DNA from 2 places in the Leucobacter chromiireducens genome. Region 1 is predicted to be linked to the other one. Evidence: predicted binding sites of a transcription regulator. Region 1 holds the regulator's gene; the other holds the start of a gene.
What was found. Region 1 encodes LexA, which represses DNA repair genes until DNA is damaged. Its sites were predicted from a motif close to TCGAACANNTGTTCGA; they were not measured.

Region 1 (7,747 bases):
AACCGCGCCCAGCATGGCGTCCGAGTGCCGTAGCGCAGCCGTCGCAGCCGCCTGCGTCAGCGCGGACAGGTGATAGGGCAGACGCACCAAGCGCAGCGCGTCGATGACGGCGGCGTCGGCTGCGAGATACCCCAGGCGCACACCCGCGAAGGCGAACGCCTTGCTCATGGTGCGCGACACCAGCAGGCGCGGGCGGCCGGGCAGAAGCGCCACAGCGCTCTCGGTGTCCGCATCGAACTCCTGATACGCCTCATCGACAATGAGCACCCCGTCGAAGGCGTCGTACGCCGCACGGATAACCTCGCGGTCGAGCACGGTTCCCGTGGGGTTGTTCGGGCCGCACAGAATCACGATGTTCGGCTGGTGCTCCGCAATGGCAGCGATCACCAGCTCGGGCGTGAGCGCGTAGTCCGCGGGCCGCGGCACATCGATCCACGTTGTGTCGGTGCCCGCGGCAAGCAGGGGGTACATCGAGTACGTGGGACTGAAGCTCAGCAGCGACCGCCCGGGGCCGCCAAATGCCTGGAGCACTTGCTGGAGCACCTCGTTCGAGCCGTTAGCGGCCCACACCTGCTCCGGGGCCAATCCGTGTCCGAGGTAGCTCGCGAGCGCCTGGCGCAGTCCCATGAACTCGCGATCGGGGTACCGGTTCACGCCGCGCACGGCTTCGGCAAGGGAGCTCACGATGTCGGCGATGACTTCGTCGGGGATGGGATGCGTGTTCTCGTTGACGTTCAGACTGACGGGCACCGGATCCTGCGGTGCGCCGTAGGGCTCTTGCCCGACAAGATTGTCGCGGAGGGGGAGGTCACTGAGGCTGGTCACCACACCAGTCTAGTTTCGAAACGCGCCTGCGTCGTTGGGGCGCGAGCAGGCGGGCTACTCAGTCAGGCCGAGCTCTGCTGCCGGGATAGTCTGCGGATCCCCCGCGTAGCGGAGCGGCACCGCGAGGGGCTGGCCCACATCGACGCCAGACTCGGTGAGCTGGTTCAGCTGCACGATCTCGCTGACGAGATCACGCGGATCCGCCGACGGATCGAGCTGAGTGGCGATCTCCCACAGCGAGGAGCCGGGTGCCACCACGACGTAAGAAAACTCTTGGCCAGCGCCGGCCGTATCGGACGCGCTCGCCTGCGGAGCAGCGAACGTCGCGAGAAGCGCCAGCACACCGGCCACGAGCACCGTAGCGAGCGTTCCCAGCACCACACGTCCGCGGCGGGTCAAGCGCAGTCGAGTGACCGCGGGCACGGAAGAAGCGGTGACCTCAGCCACGGGAGCGATCGATACACCTGCGCTGATCCGGGATCCTGCGAGAGTTGCGGCACTCATGGGACTTCCTTTCGTCGCGACGCCCGCGAAGGCCAGCGCCATGCGAACATCTGTTTCGAATATATCTTCGAGTATTCGAAACCGCAAGCCCGTGTTCGAAGATCAGTTTCGATCTTTTCCCACGACACTCGAACAGATGTTTGCCCCTGTTCCCAGCGCGCGGCTAGGGTTTCGTTCAACGAGACCACTGAACCAGGCACCACTGACATTCGGTTTTCACCGCCCCCGCCCCGCCCCTCCGGGCTCGAAAGGACAGCCATGAGCGACGCCGCAGCGCCACAGACCCGGAAGCCTCTGAGCGAGAAGCAGCAAGCCATCCTTGAGTTCATCGCGCGCTCCGTCGAGTCGCGCGGCTATCCCCCGAGCATGCGCGAGATTGGCGACGCAGTGGGCCTCTCCTCACTCTCGAGCGTCACACATCAGCTCAGCCGCTTGGAGCTGGGCGGCTACATCCGGCGTGATCCCAATCGACCCCGCGCCCTAGAGATCCTTGTCGAGCTCGCGAGCACGAGCGACGCGATCGCGGACACCCCGGGTCAGCAGGTCGAGGAGGCTGCGTACGTACCGCTCGTTGGGCAGATTGCCGCGGGCGTTCCGATCACCGCAGACCAGCAAGTGGAGGAGATCGTGCCGCTCCCCCGCCAACTCGTCGGCGACGGGCAGCTCTTCATGCTTCGCGTCGTGGGCGAGTCCATGATCGACGCGGCGATCTGCGATGGCGACTTTGTTGTGGTGCGCCAGCAGCGCGAGGCAGAGAACGGCGACATCGTTGCCGCAATGCTTGACGGAGAAGCGACCGTGAAGGTGTTCCGCCGCCGCGACGGTCACACGTGGCTACTTCCCCGCAACAGCGCTTTCGAACCGATTGTTGGCGACCACGCCGAGGTGCTCGGCAAGGTCGTCGCGGTGTTCCGCTCGGTCTAACCGCCACACGCAAGATGGGCCGCCCCGGCTTCCGGGGTGGCCCTTTTTGCGTGTCATGTCCACTCGTCTTGATTTGTTGTATCGAGTCTATTTAGTATGACGTCATGACTTCCCTCACCCTCACCCGGCCCCCAGGAACTCCCGCTCCGCACCGTGTACGCGCTCCCGGCCACCGGCTGCGGGTCGAAGGTCCTGGTTCCGAGCCCGTTCCGTACGAGCGCGGCCTCCGCCTTCAGGACGAGGCGGTCGCGCGGCTCACCGACCGCATCGATCACGGGACGCTGATCCTGCTCGAGCACTCCCCCGTGTACACCGCGGGCCGTCGGGCCGACCCGGCGGAGTATCCGCAGGACGGCACCCCGGTCGTGCCGGTCAACCGTGGCGGGCGCGTGACCTGGCATGGGCCGGGTCAGCTCGTGGCGTACCCCATCGTCCGACTCGCCCCTGGCGTGGGCGTCGTTGACTGCGTGCGCGCGCTCGAGGGCGCACTGATCAGCACGGCCGCTGCATTTGGTGTGTGCGGGGAGCGCATCGCTGGGCGCGCAGGTGCGTGGTCCACGCCTCCACACCCCGGAGCCACCGCCGTCAAATTCGGCCAGGTGGGGATTCACGCGAGCGCCGGGATCATCACCCACGGCGTCGCCCTCAACTGCAGCAACTCACTTGAGCCATTCGAGGGCTTTGTACCGTGCGGGATCACCGACGCGGGTGTCAGCACGCTGAGCGCACTCGCCGGCACGCAGGTCACGCCGGCCGACGCTGCGCCAATCCTGCGGGCCGAACTACTCCTCGCGCTCGCGGAGCTCACCGCATGAGCGCCCGAATACTCCCCTCGACCGGCACGCGGCCTGAGCCCGAAGGCCGGAAGCTGCTGCGTGTAGAAGCGCGCAATGCGCAGACGCCCATCGAGCGGAAGCCTGAGTGGATCAAGACCCGCGCACGCTCCGGCCCGGAGTACCGTGACGTGCGCGATCTCGTCCAGTCCGAGGGGCTCCACACCGTGTGCCAGGAGGCTGGCTGCCCCAACATCTACGAGTGCTGGGAAGACCGCGAAGCCACGTTCCTCATCGGCGGATCCATCTGCACGCGGCGCTGTGACTTCTGCATGATCACGTCCGGCAAACCGCTGCCGCTCGACACCGACGAGCCGCGCCGCGTCGCTGAGTCTGTGCGCACGATGGGGCTGCGATACGCGACCATCACGGGCGTGACCCGCGACGATCTCCCCGACACGGGTGCCTGGCTGTACGCGGAGACGATTCGCCAGATTCATGCGCTGAACCCGGGATCCGGGGTCGAAGTGCTCGTCGACGATCTCGGCGGCCGGCCGGACGGGCTCGCGCAGGTGTTTGCGGCGCAGCCCGAAGTGTTCGCGCACAACCTCGAGACTGTGCCCCGCATCTTCCGACGCATACGTCCGGGCTTTCGCTACGAACGCTCGCTCGAGGTCATTGCCGAGGGCCGCAGCGCGGGGATGATCACGAAGTCGAACCTCATCCTGGGGATGGGTGAGACTCGCGCGGAGATCTCCGCGACCATGCACGAGCTGCGCGACGCGGGCTGCGACATCCTCACGCTCACGCAGTACCTGCGCCCCTCGAGCCTCCACCACCCCATTGATCGCTGGGTGCGGCCCGAAGAGTTTGTCGAGCTGAAGGCCGAGGCGGATGCGCTCGGCTTCGCCGGAGTCCTTGCGGGTCCCCTCGTGCGGTCCTCCTACCGCGCGGGCCGCCTGTGGGCGGAGACGATGCTCCGCACAGGACGGGAGGTGCCCCCGCAGCTGCAGCACCTCGCAGAGCGCGCCGCCGCGGACTTCCCGCAGGCGGTGTAGCGCGGCGCCTCCTCGCCCCGACCGCTCGCGCTATCCGAGCGGCGACGGGGTGAGGAGGTTCAGCTCGCGCAGCACCGCGAGTACCTGCTCGTGGCGGTTGAACGTATACAGGTGCACAGAGGGTGCGCCGCCCGCGAGCAACGCGCGCGCAAGCTCGACCGTGTGCTCGACGCCCAGCTCCGGTGCATAGCCTCCCGCCTCCGCGAGCTCCGCCGCGAGGAGACCCGGCGCGGGGCGTCCCGCCAGCTGCGCCACCTTTCGCAGTTGCGCGCTCGTCGATACGGGCATGAGGCCGGGGAGCACGGGAATCCGCAGCCCCGCCGCTCGTGCGTCCTCCACGAATCCGAGATACTCCTCGGCCTCGAAGAAGAGCTGCGTGATCGCGAACTGGGCGCCCGCTTCCTGCTTCGCGATCAGGTACTCAATGTCCTCAGATCGGGATCGCGACAGCGGATGCCCATTCGGGTATGCGGCAACGGCGGTGCGCCCCACACTCGTGAGCGCCGGACGCTCAGCGCGGGCCTCAGCGACCAGCTCAACGAGTTCAAGCGCGGAGAGCGAGCCAGCCACCGCGGGATCATCCTCTGTGAGCCCTCGCGGCGGGTCGCCGCGCAGCGCGAGGAAGTCGTGCACTCCCGCGTCCATGATCCCGTGGATCGCCTCCCGCACGGCCTCCCGCGACTCCCCCACCGTGGTGAGGTGCGCAAGGGGCAGGGCGTCAGTGTGATCGCGGAGGTACTTCAGCAGGTCGATCGAGGCATCACGATTTGAGCCGTTAGCGCCGTAGGTGACCGAGATGAAGTCGGGCCCCGCCGCAGACAGGTGTTGCACCGCGTGCCCCAATGCGAGGGCCGCCGCCCCGCTGCGCGCGGGAAACACCTCGAATGAGAATCTCGCGCGCGTGGGCGCGCTGCCGGTCAGCAGTTCGGGGCTCATGCGTGTCCTCCCTCGGGGGCCGGCTTCCCGGTCGCTCCGTAGCCCGCGTACGAGACGCCCGCGCCCGCGAGGCCCGGGCTTCCCGCAAGCTCGTCCGCTGCGAGCGCCGTTCCCCGCACGCGTGCGGCGATCTTCGCGAACGCCACGTCGCGAGCAAAGTCCGGCGAGCCGTGGCGGGGCTTCTCATCAATCAGATACGGCGAGAAACCGCAGTCGTCGGTGGAGCCGAGCAGCTCGGCCGGGATGAAGCGCGCGGCGCGCACAAGCTGATCCCGCACCTGCTCCGCGGTTTCGAGCTTCGGGTTCGTCGGGTTCGTCACACCGAGCAGCACCCGCGGCACGATGCCGCCGCTGCCCGCCTCCGCTGCGGCCCGGGTGCGACCCCGGAGCTGGCGGCCGACGAGCCGCGCCACACGATCCGGCTCTTTCTCTCCCGCAGCCTGCACCAGGAAGTACCCCGCCTCGATTTGAAATAGCTCCGGCAGCAGCTCCGCGTAGTCGATATCTGCGCTGTGGGCTGAGTCGTTGTCGTTCCCGGGGCACGTGTGCACCCCCACCGCGGCACGCTCGGCATCAGTGAGCTGATCGAGCACCCGGTTGATGAGCTCAATGAAGCCGCTGAGCGCCTGCGGACCCGCCCAGGGGGCGCGGAGATCGCGCCGGAGCGCGAGTCGCCCTTCGGTGAAGTCGATCGACACCCGCGCGGCCCCTGCCGCAAAGGAACGACGGATGTCCTCCGCGCACCCCGCGACGACGTCCGAGAGGAAGTCTTCGCGACGATACTCGCCAAGCCCGCCCTCCGGCACCATGAGCGAGAGCATCGAAGGCGAGATGACCGCCTGCTTGAGGGGCAGATCGGTGAGCTCGCGCGCGGCCGCCACGTCATCGGCAGCCCAGGCCTGGAAACGGAACGGGGCACGGGCGAGGCTCGGGATCACACGGTGATGCCCGTCCGCGAACACCGCGAACACGGGCCCGGCCGAGAGGTCTTCCGTACCGAGCGGGTAGCTCGCAAAGCTCTCGCGTCGCTGCTCTCCATCGCCCACGATGGGCGACCCGGTTGCGGCGAAGCGCTCGATCGTATCTGCCACCGCGCGATCCTGCTCCGCGCGGAGCTCAGCCCCCGTCGCCAGGCCCGTATCCGCGTCGAGCACCACCCGCTGCAGGCGGGCGGGGCGCGGCAAGGAGCCGACGGCCTCCGTGGGGAGGCCGTCGGCGGGCCAGGGCGTGAGTGAACCCTGGTCCACGGTGCTAGGCTCCGCGGACGGCGCGCGCCGCCTGCACCAGGTTCGTGAGGCTCGCCACCGTCTCCTCATAGCCACGAGTCTTGAGCCCACAGTCGGGGTTGACCCAGAGCTGCTCGCCCGGGATGCGCGCAGCCGCAATTCGGATCAGCTCCTCCTGCTCCGCCGCGCTCGGCACACGCGGCGAGTGGATGTCGTACACGCCGGGGCCGATGCCGCGCGAGTAGCCGTGATCGCCCAGCGGGTCAACGACGTCCATGCGACTGCGGGCCGCCTCGATGCTCGTCACATCGGCGTCGAGCCCATCGACGGCACCGATGATCTCGCCAAACTCGGAGTAACACAGGTGCGTGTGGATCTGCACCTCGCTCGCAGCGCCACTCGTCGCGAGGCGGAAGGACCCCACCGACCAGTCGAGGTACGCCGCCTGGCGATCGGCATCGAGCGGCAACAGCTCGCGCAGCGCAGGCTCGTCGACCTGCACGATGGTGATCCCAGCGGCAACCAGGTCGTCGATCTCGTCGCGAAGGGCGAGCGCGACCTGCTCGGCGGTGTCCGCGAGCGGCTGATCATCGCGCACGAACGACCACGCGAGAATCGTGACGGGGCCCGTCAGCATGCCCTTCACCGGCTTCTCCGTGAGCGACTGCGCGTAGGCCGACCACGCGACGGTCATCGGCGCGGGGCGAGACACGTCACCCCACAGGATCGACGGTCGGGTTGCGCGGGTGCCGTACGACTGAACCCAGCCGTTCTCGGTGACCGCAAAGCCGTCGAGCAGCTCCGCGAAGTACTGCACCATGTCGTTGCGCTCGGCCTCGCCGTGCACAAGCACGTCGAGCCCGATCTCCTCCTGCAGACGGATCACGCGTGCGATCTCCTCGCGCAGGAAGCCGTCGTAGGCGGCCTGATCGATCTCGCCGCGCACAAACGCCGCGCGGGCGGTGCGAATCTCGGTGGTCTGCGGGAATGAGCCGATGGTCGTGGTCGCGAGCTCGGGCACACCGATGCCGCGCTGCGCGTCCCGGCGCGCACCCTCGTCGGCACGGCTGCGGTCGGCGGACGTCACCGCAGCGGCGCGCTCTCGCACGCGCGCATCCCGCACCCCGGGAGCGCCCGCACGGTCGGCGAGGGCGGCCTCGGTGTCCGCGAGCTCCGCTTCGATGGCGGCAGCACCCTCGGCCAGGCCGCGCGCGAGCGTCGCGACCTGCGTCACCTTCTGATCGGCGAAAGCAAGCCACGACGCCAAGCGCGCGTCGAGCTTCGTCTCGTCAGCGACATCGTGCGGCACGTGCTGCAGGGAGTTCGAGGTGCCGATCACCGTGGCGATGCCCGCGTCCGAAATTCGCTGCGCCAGCGCAAGCGCAGCGCGGAGGTCAGTGCGCCAGATGTTGCGCCCATCGACCACGCCAGCCACGAGCTGCGTGCCAGCGAACGCGGCGGCAAGCGAGCCGTCTGCGAGCGCCTCCTCCGGGAGCGTGCC
Region 2 (7,747 bases), 500 kb from region 1:
GGCTGCAGCGGCCGCGTTGCAGCTCGCCTACGCTCCCGTGCTCGCGGAGCAGCGGCACTGGCGCTCCGCGGTGCGCAGCGCAGCGGCGAGTGGCGCCCCCGCGGCTGCGGTGGCGGGTGAGTTCGGGGTGTCCGAGCGCCACTTTCGACGGCGGATGACGGAGGACTTCGGCTACGGATTCACGAGCCTGCGACGGGTGCTCCGCGCGGAACGCGCGCATGAGCTGCTCCGCGGCGGAGTGCCGGTTGTGGACGTCGCCGCGCGTGGGGGCTATGCCGACCAGGCTCACCTCACCCGCGAGCTGCGCGACATCGCGGGCACCACCCCGGGGCGAGTCTCACGCTACGCCGCGGGGAGCGGCGCGTAGAGATCGACCGCGTTGCCGTCGGGGTCGTGCACGGTGGCGTAGCGCTGGCCCCACGGCGCATCCCAGGGGGCGGTTGCGGCAGCGGCGGGGAAGCGAGCGGTGACCTCGGCGTACGCGGCATCAACCGCGGCGGGGGAGTCCGCCTCGCACGCGAAGCCGATGCGGCCCGGGCCAGTCGGCAGCACGAAGTCGGGATTGAAGCTGTGGATCGTAGTGAGCGGATCCCACGCGAGCGTGGTACCGCCCGGGAGCGCCACCTCCACGTGGGGTTCCGCGTCGAGCCCCTCGGGAATGTCGAGACCAAGCGTGCGATAAAAGGCGAGCGAGGCCGAGAGGTCGCTCGTGACGATGCCGATGAAGTTCAGTGCGAGTGTCATGCGGCAAGCGTACGCTCACGCGTGATGGCCGTCTTGAAGAAAACGGCCATCACGCGTTCGTGAGCGCGGGTGCTCACGCGGCGCAGAAGACCAGGCGCCCCGAAAAGTTCAGACCTGGCCGATCGGCTCGCGCTTCTCCGCCTGGAAAGCGTCCTCACGACGGCCGTAGGCCCAGTACGGCGAAAGGGACAGCTGTGCGCGGTCCAGGCCGCGCTCGTCGGTGAAGTACGGCCGCAGCGCCTTCATCGCCCCCCGCTCGCCGTGCACGAACACCTGCACACGGCCGGGCAGCCACGTTGCAGCGCGTACCGCATCGACAAGCACTGTTGAGGTGCCGGCTTCGGCGTCACCGCGATGCAGCCAGGTGACGTTGATTCCGGTGGGGGCGTCGAGGGAAAGCTCGTCCTCCGGGCCGCCCACCTCGATGAGAGCGGTGCCGACCGCGTCGCGCGGCATGGCCTCAAGCGCCGCCGCGATCGCGGGGATGGCGGCCTCATCGCCCGCCAGGAGGTGCCAATCCGCGGTGGGGTCGGGGGCATAGCCACCGCCGATGCCACGGAGAACGACAGCGTCGCCCGGCTGCGCGCGGTCAGCCCAGGGCCCTGCGACTCCCGCTTCGCCGTGGGTCACGAAGTCGATCCAAATCTCGCCGGCGTCGAGATCAAAGCGCCGGATCGAGTAGGTGCGCGTCGAGGGCATCTGCTCCGGGCTCAGTTCCTCCCGCAGCGCATCGAGATCGTACGGCGGTTTCAGCGGCGTATCGGGCTGCGTGAACAGCATCTTGCTGTACGCGTCCGTCTTTCCGTTCGGCTCAATCTGCGCGACCCCTGGACCGCCGGCGACGATGCGCACGAGGTGACGGGAGAGCTGAACGCGTTCGAGCACCTCGAGTACGATTTGCGGCCGCGCGGTGCGTGCGGCGCGCGTCGGCGCTGCTGCTGCTGCGGGAGCGGCGGCGGGGGACTCGGGAGTGCTCATGGGGACCTCAATCGTCTGATGTTTGTGCACCCTCCACCCTGTCACACCCGTATGTTTCCTGCCAGGGTGGGGCACGGGAAGCCCCTCATGCGCGAGATCGGTTCGCTCAGGGCGTCGCGAGCGCCGCGCGACCCATCGCACATATGTTCGAATTTCCAGTCAGTGCAGCATAAGATGGTGGGGTGAGCTCGAAGAACCCCGCACCGATCCGTTCCTCCGCCGCCCACGCGCAGATCAGCGTGCAGGGCGCCCGCGTGCATAACCTGCAGAACGTGGATTTGGCGATCCCGCGCGACTCGATGGTCGTGTTCACCGGCCTCTCGGGGAGCGGGAAGTCGAGCCTTGCGTTCGACACGATCTTCGCCGAGGGGCAGCGCCGCTATGTCGAGTCGCTGAGCGCGTACGCCCGGCAGTTCCTAGGTCAGGTGGATCGCCCCGACGTTGATTTCATCGAGGGGTTGAGCCCCGCGGTGTCCATCGACCAGAAGTCAACGAATCGCAACCCGCGCTCTACCGTGGGCACGATTACCGAGATCTATGACTACATGCGACTGCTCTGGGCGCGCATCGGCGTGCCGCACTGTGCGGTGTGCGGCGAACGCATCGCGTCGCAGACCGTGCAGCAGATCGCTGATCAGCTGATGGAGCTCGAGGAGCGCACGCGTTTCCAGGTGCTTGCCCCGGTGGTGAGTAAGAAGAAGGGCGAGTTCGTCGACCTCTTCCAGGACCTCGCGGCGAGCGGTTACTCGCGCGCGCACGTGGATGGCGAGCTCATTCAGCTGTCCGACCCGCCGAAGCTGAAGAAGCAGATCAAACACGATATCTCAGTGGTGATCGACCGCCTGGTCGCGGGCCCTGAGGTCCTCGGCCGGTTGACCGACTCCCTAGAGACCGCACTGCGCCTGTCCGGGGGACTCGTCACGATTGACTTCGTTGACCGTGAAGCCGGGGCGGCGGATCGCACCCAACTCTTCTCCGAGCACCTGTCGTGCCCGAACCAGCACCCCGTGCAGCTCACCGAGATCGAGCCGCGCACCTTTTCCTTCAACGCGCCCTTCGGTGCCTGCAGTACCTGCTCCGGTCTCGGAACTAGCATGTCGGTCGACGATGACCTCGTGCTCGGTGATCCCGAGCTGTCGATTGGCGAGGGCGTCATCATCCCGTGGACGAGCCAAGGCAAGAGCCTCTACCAGTACTACGAGAAGCTGTTGATCGGTCTCGCGAACGATCTCGAGTTCTCGCTTGATACGCCCTGGGGTGAATTGAGTGACGAGGTGCGCGAAGCGGTGCTTCACGGCAATAACTTCAAGGTCAACGTGCGCTGGAAGAACCGCTTCGGCCGTGAGGTGAAGTACTCCTCGGGGTTTGAAGGCGTGATCCCGTTCATCGAGCGGCAGTACGCCGAAGCCGAGAGCGACACGAAGCGCGATCGGTGGTCCGAGTTCCTCCGTGAGGTGCCCTGCCACGCTTGCAACGGTCAGCGGCTGAAGCCCGAGGTGCTTGCGGTCACGGTCAACGAGCAGTCGATCGCGGGGGTGGGCGAATTCAGCCTGAGCGACGCGAAGCGCTTCTTCGACGAGGTGACGCTCTCCGAGCGCGAGGCGAAGATTGCCGCGCAGGTGCTGCGTGAGATCCGACTCCGCTTCGACTTCCTCATCGAGGTGGGGCTCGGCTACCTGACTCTCGCGCGCGGCGCAGGCACACTCTCAGGCGGTGAGGCGCAGCGCATTCGCCTCGCCACGCAGATCGGCTCCGGCCTCACGGGTGTGCTCTACGTGCTCGACGAGCCCTCCATCGGTCTCCACCAGCGAGACAACCGACGCCTGATTGAAACCCTCATCAAGCTGCGCGATCTCGGCAACACGCTCATCGTGGTGGAACACGACGAAGAAACGATCGAGGCCGCCGATTGGATCGTCGACATCGGTCCCGGCGCCGGGGTTGAGGGCGGCACGGTGGTGCACTCAGGTGAGTACGCGGAGCTGATTGCCAACGAGCGATCCATCACCGGTGACTACCTGGCGGGGCGCCGTTCGATCGAGACGCCCAAGAAGCGGCGCAAGCGCGATCGGAAGCGCGAGCTGAAGGTGGTGGGTGCCCGGTCGAACAACCTGCAGAACGTCGATGCCACCTTCCCGCTCGGCGTGATGACTGCGGTGACCGGCGTGTCTGGCTCGGGGAAGTCGACGCTTGTGAACGACATCCTCTACCGGGTGCTCGCGAACCAGCTCAACGGGGCGCGCCTGGTGCCCGGCAAGCACACTCGCATCACCGGTCTGGAGCACCTCGACAAGGTGGTGCACGTCGATCAGGCACCCATCGGTCGGACCCCGCGATCGAACCCCGCGACCTACACCGGTGTGTTCGACAAGATCCGCACGCTGTTCTCAGAGACTCCCGAGGCGAAGACTCGCGGCTATCTCCCGGGTCGCTTCAGCTTCAACGTCAAGGGTGGCCGCTGCGAGGCATGCTCGGGCGATGGCACGCTGAAGATCGAGATGAACTTCCTGCCCGACGTGTACGTCGCGTGCGAGGTGTGCGGTGGTTCGCGCTACAACCGCGAGACCCTCCAGGTGCGCTACAAGGGCAAGAACATCTCCGAGGTGCTCGAGATGCCGATCGCTGAGGCGGAGGAGTTCTTCAAGCCGATCTCGTCGATCCACCGCTACATGAAGACGCTCGTCGATGTGGGGCTTGGCTACGTTCGTCTCGGGCAGAGCGCGACGACGCTCTCGGGTGGCGAGGCGCAGCGCGTCAAGCTTGCCACTGAGCTGCAGAAGCGTTCGAACGGCCGCAGCATCTACGTCCTCGACGAGCCCACCACCGGCCTGCACTTCGAAGACGTTCGCAAGCTTCTCCTTGTGCTCAACGGCCTGGTCGATAAGGGCAATACCGTGATTACGATTGAGCACAACCTGGACGTGATCCGGAGCGCAGACTGGATTATCGATCTCGGGCCCGAGGGGGGCTCGGGCGGTGGCACGATCCTTGCCGAGGGGACGCCGGAGCAGCTCGCGAAGCATCCGGAGAGCCACACTGGTCGCTTCCTTGCCGAGGTGCTCGAGGGCTGGGCTGCGAAGTCCGCGCGCGCGGTGGAAGCGAGCGCGAAGGCGAGCGCGTGATCGCCGCCTCAGGGGGCATTGAGGGACCGCACGCAGCCGCCCCGGCCGACGGGGAGCCTGCGGGGAGGAACGCGAGCGCAGATTCTGTGACCTCGGAGATCGGGATCACGGACAACCGCGCGTCGTTCCGGCCTGCGCAGGGCGAGATCCCGACCTCGCCGGGCGTCTATCGCTTCAGCGACAAGTACGGCCGCGTGCTGTACATCGGAAAGGCGAAAAACCTTCGGGCCAGGCTCGCAAACTACTTCCAGCCGCTGCACTCACTCATGCCGCGGACCCGGCGCATGCTGGCGCTCGCGGCGAAACTGGATTGGACCGTTGTCGCCACCGACACCGAGTCTCTCGTGCTCGAGCACACGTGGATCACGGAGTTCAAGCCACCGTTCAACGTCCAGTTCAAGGACGACAAGACCTATCCGTACCTCGCGGTCACCCTGCGCGAGGAGTCGCCGCGGCTGATCATCACCCGCAACGAGAAGATTCGCGGTGCCCGGTATTTCGGCCCGTACCCCAAGGTGTGGGCGCTGCGCGAGACGACGGGGCTGCTGCAGCAGGCGTTTCCGATTCGCACCTGCAACGACGCCGATTACAAACGTGCGATGTCGAGCGGTCGTCCCTGCCTCGCGGGGCAGATCGGCCGGTGCCACGGCCCGTGTTCGCAGCTCATCTCGATTGAGGATCACCGGGCGCGAGTCGAGGAGCTCGTCGCGTTCCTCGCAGGCGGAGACACGAGCCACCTGCGGGCACTGCAACACGGGATGCGCGAGGCGGCACTCGAGCAGCGCTACGAGGAGGCAGCGCGGCTCCGTGATCAGGTGCAGGCCGTGCAGCACGTGCTCGAGAAGAACGCGGTGGTGCTCGGGCACGACGTGAACCTCGACGTGTTCGGTTTGCGGGCCGATGAGCTCGCGGCTGCGGCTCACCAGTTCATCATTCGCGGGGGGCGCATTCGCGGTGAGCGCAGCTGGATCGTCGACGTTGAGCTCGACGATTCGCCGAGCACGCTGCTCGAACAGGTTGTCCAGTCGGCGTACGAGGGGGAGCGCGAGCCCCCGCCCGAGATTCTTGTCCCGCTGCTGCCCGAGGGCTCCGAAGCGCTCGAGAACGCGCTCAGCGCGAAGCGTCCCCGGCGCGGCAGGGTCCGCGTGCGCGTACCCGAGCGTGGCGAAAAGGTACAGCTCATGGAGCGCGCGGTGCTGAACGCTGGTGAGCACCTCATCAGGCACAAGCTCAAGCGAGCCGCCGACCTCACGGCGCGTACGGACGCGCTCGCCGAGCTGCAGCGCGCGCTCGGCATGATTGAGGCGCCACTTCGGATCGAGTGTGTGGACGTCTCGCACCTGCAGGGCACCGGGGTGGTGGCCTCCCTTGTCGTGTTCGAAGACGGGCTTCCCGCGAAGGGGGCATATCGCAAGTACCGGATCGAAGAGACCACCGACGATACCGACTCGATTTACCAGGTGATCTCACGCCGCGCTGCGCAGTTGAACGCCGCCCGCGAAGCTGGCGAGCAGCCGAGCGGGATCTATCGCGATCGCCCACAGCTCCTCATCGTTGACGGTGGGGAGCCGCAGGTGAAGGCAGCCGCCCGCGCGTTGCGGGAGGCGGGAATCACGGACATCGCGCTGTGTGGCGTCGCCAAGCGACTCGAAGAGCTCTGGCTGCCCGATGATCCGTTCCCTGTCATTTTGCCGCGCACGAGTGAGGCGCTGTTCCTCGTGCAGCGCGTGCGCGACGAGGCGCACCGCTTCGCGATCACCTTCCAGCGGCAGCGACGCAGCACGGCGATTGCGAGCCAACTTTCGGAGATCCCGGGCCTTGGACCGAAGCGAGTGCAGGGCCTGCTCAAATACTTCGGCTCCGTAGCGCGTCTGCGGGCTGCAAGTCTTGAGGAGCTCTCTGCGGCGCCCGGGCTCGGGCCCAGGCTCGCCGAACAGGTGCGAGCGCACCTCGGGGAGGTGCCAGCGGATTCTGCTTCGAGTGATGTGGCTGACGCTAAGCTGGAGACGGCATCCACGACGGAGCCGGGCGAGGAGGGAAGCGCATGAGCGAGGTGGAATCCACGCAGGAGATACTGATCGTGACGGGGATGTCAGGGGCCGGTCGAAGCACCGTCGCCAACACCCTCGAAGACCTGGGCTGGTACGTTGTCGACAACCTCCCGCTCACGATGCTGAAGACCCTGGCTGACATGGCAGACCGCTCGGGCGGGGCGCTGCCAAAGATCGCCGCGGTCGTTGATGTTCGTGGTCGTGACCTGTTCGCCGATATTCAGCACACCGTCACTGAGCTTCGCGAGAATGCCACCGTTCGTGTGGTGTTCCTAGACGCTACCGATGAGATTCTCGTTCGACGCTATGAGTCTGTCCGGCGTCCGCACCCCTTCCAGGCCGAGGCCGGCAGCCTGCTCGAGGGCATTCGTTTGGAGCGTGATCGGCTGCAAGAGTTGCGCGCTTCGAGCGACGTAGCGATCGATACCTCGCGCTACAACGTGCACGATCTTTCGACGGCTACACGGGAACTTTTCTCCGACGACAACACGCCCGGCCTGCAGCTGTCGGTGGTGAGCTTCGGCTTCAAGTACGGTGCGCCCACAGACGTGGACCTGATGGTCGATATGCGCTTCCTCCCGAACCCGTTTTGGGAGCCTGAGCTGCGCGCTCTCACCGGAGTTGACGCGGAAGTCAAGGACTACGTTCTGAGTCGTGACGGCGCAACGGAATTCCTCGACAACTACGTTGCAGCGCTCACTCCGGTGCTTGCTGGCTTCCAGCGCGAGAACAAGCGACACGCCTCACTCGCGGTAGGATGCACCGGCGGCAAACATCGTTCTGTCGCCACCGCACGCGAGCTCGCTGATCGACTCGCGGGCCTTCCGGGCGTCAGTGTCAGTCTGCGCCACC

Region 2: a site for LexA is predicted at 1,858-1,873, ahead of uvrA (excinuclease ABC subunit UvrA). Genes of this name have one in related genera too.

The regions. Positions count from the first base shown of each region.
Region 1 covers NZ_CP197024.1:2,258,491-2,266,237, forward strand. Annotated here, with positions in the region: gene ACR81A_RS10130 (histidinol-phosphate transaminase) at 1-825, opposite strand, end outside; gene ACR81A_RS10135 (LysM peptidoglycan-binding domain-containing protein) at 880-1,329, opposite strand; gene lexA (transcriptional repressor LexA) at 1,588-2,253, shown strand; gene lipB (lipoyl(octanoyl) transferase LipB) at 2,358-3,068, shown strand; gene lipA (lipoyl synthase) at 3,065-4,084, shown strand; gene ACR81A_RS10155 (methylenetetrahydrofolate reductase) at 4,115-5,020, opposite strand; gene ACR81A_RS10160 (hypothetical protein) at 5,017-6,267, opposite strand; gene metE (5-methyltetrahydropteroyltriglutamate--homocysteine S-methyltransferase) at 6,272-7,747, opposite strand, start outside.
Region 2 covers NZ_CP197024.1:1,757,652-1,765,398, reverse strand. Annotated here, with positions in the region: gene ACR81A_RS07915 (helix-turn-helix domain-containing protein) at 1-367, shown strand, start outside; gene ACR81A_RS07910 (VOC family protein) at 343-744, opposite strand; gene ACR81A_RS07905 (siderophore-interacting protein) at 853-1,722, opposite strand; gene uvrA (excinuclease ABC subunit UvrA) at 1,905-4,844, shown strand; gene uvrC (excinuclease ABC subunit UvrC) at 4,931-6,892, shown strand; gene rapZ (RNase adapter RapZ) at 6,889-7,747, shown strand, end outside.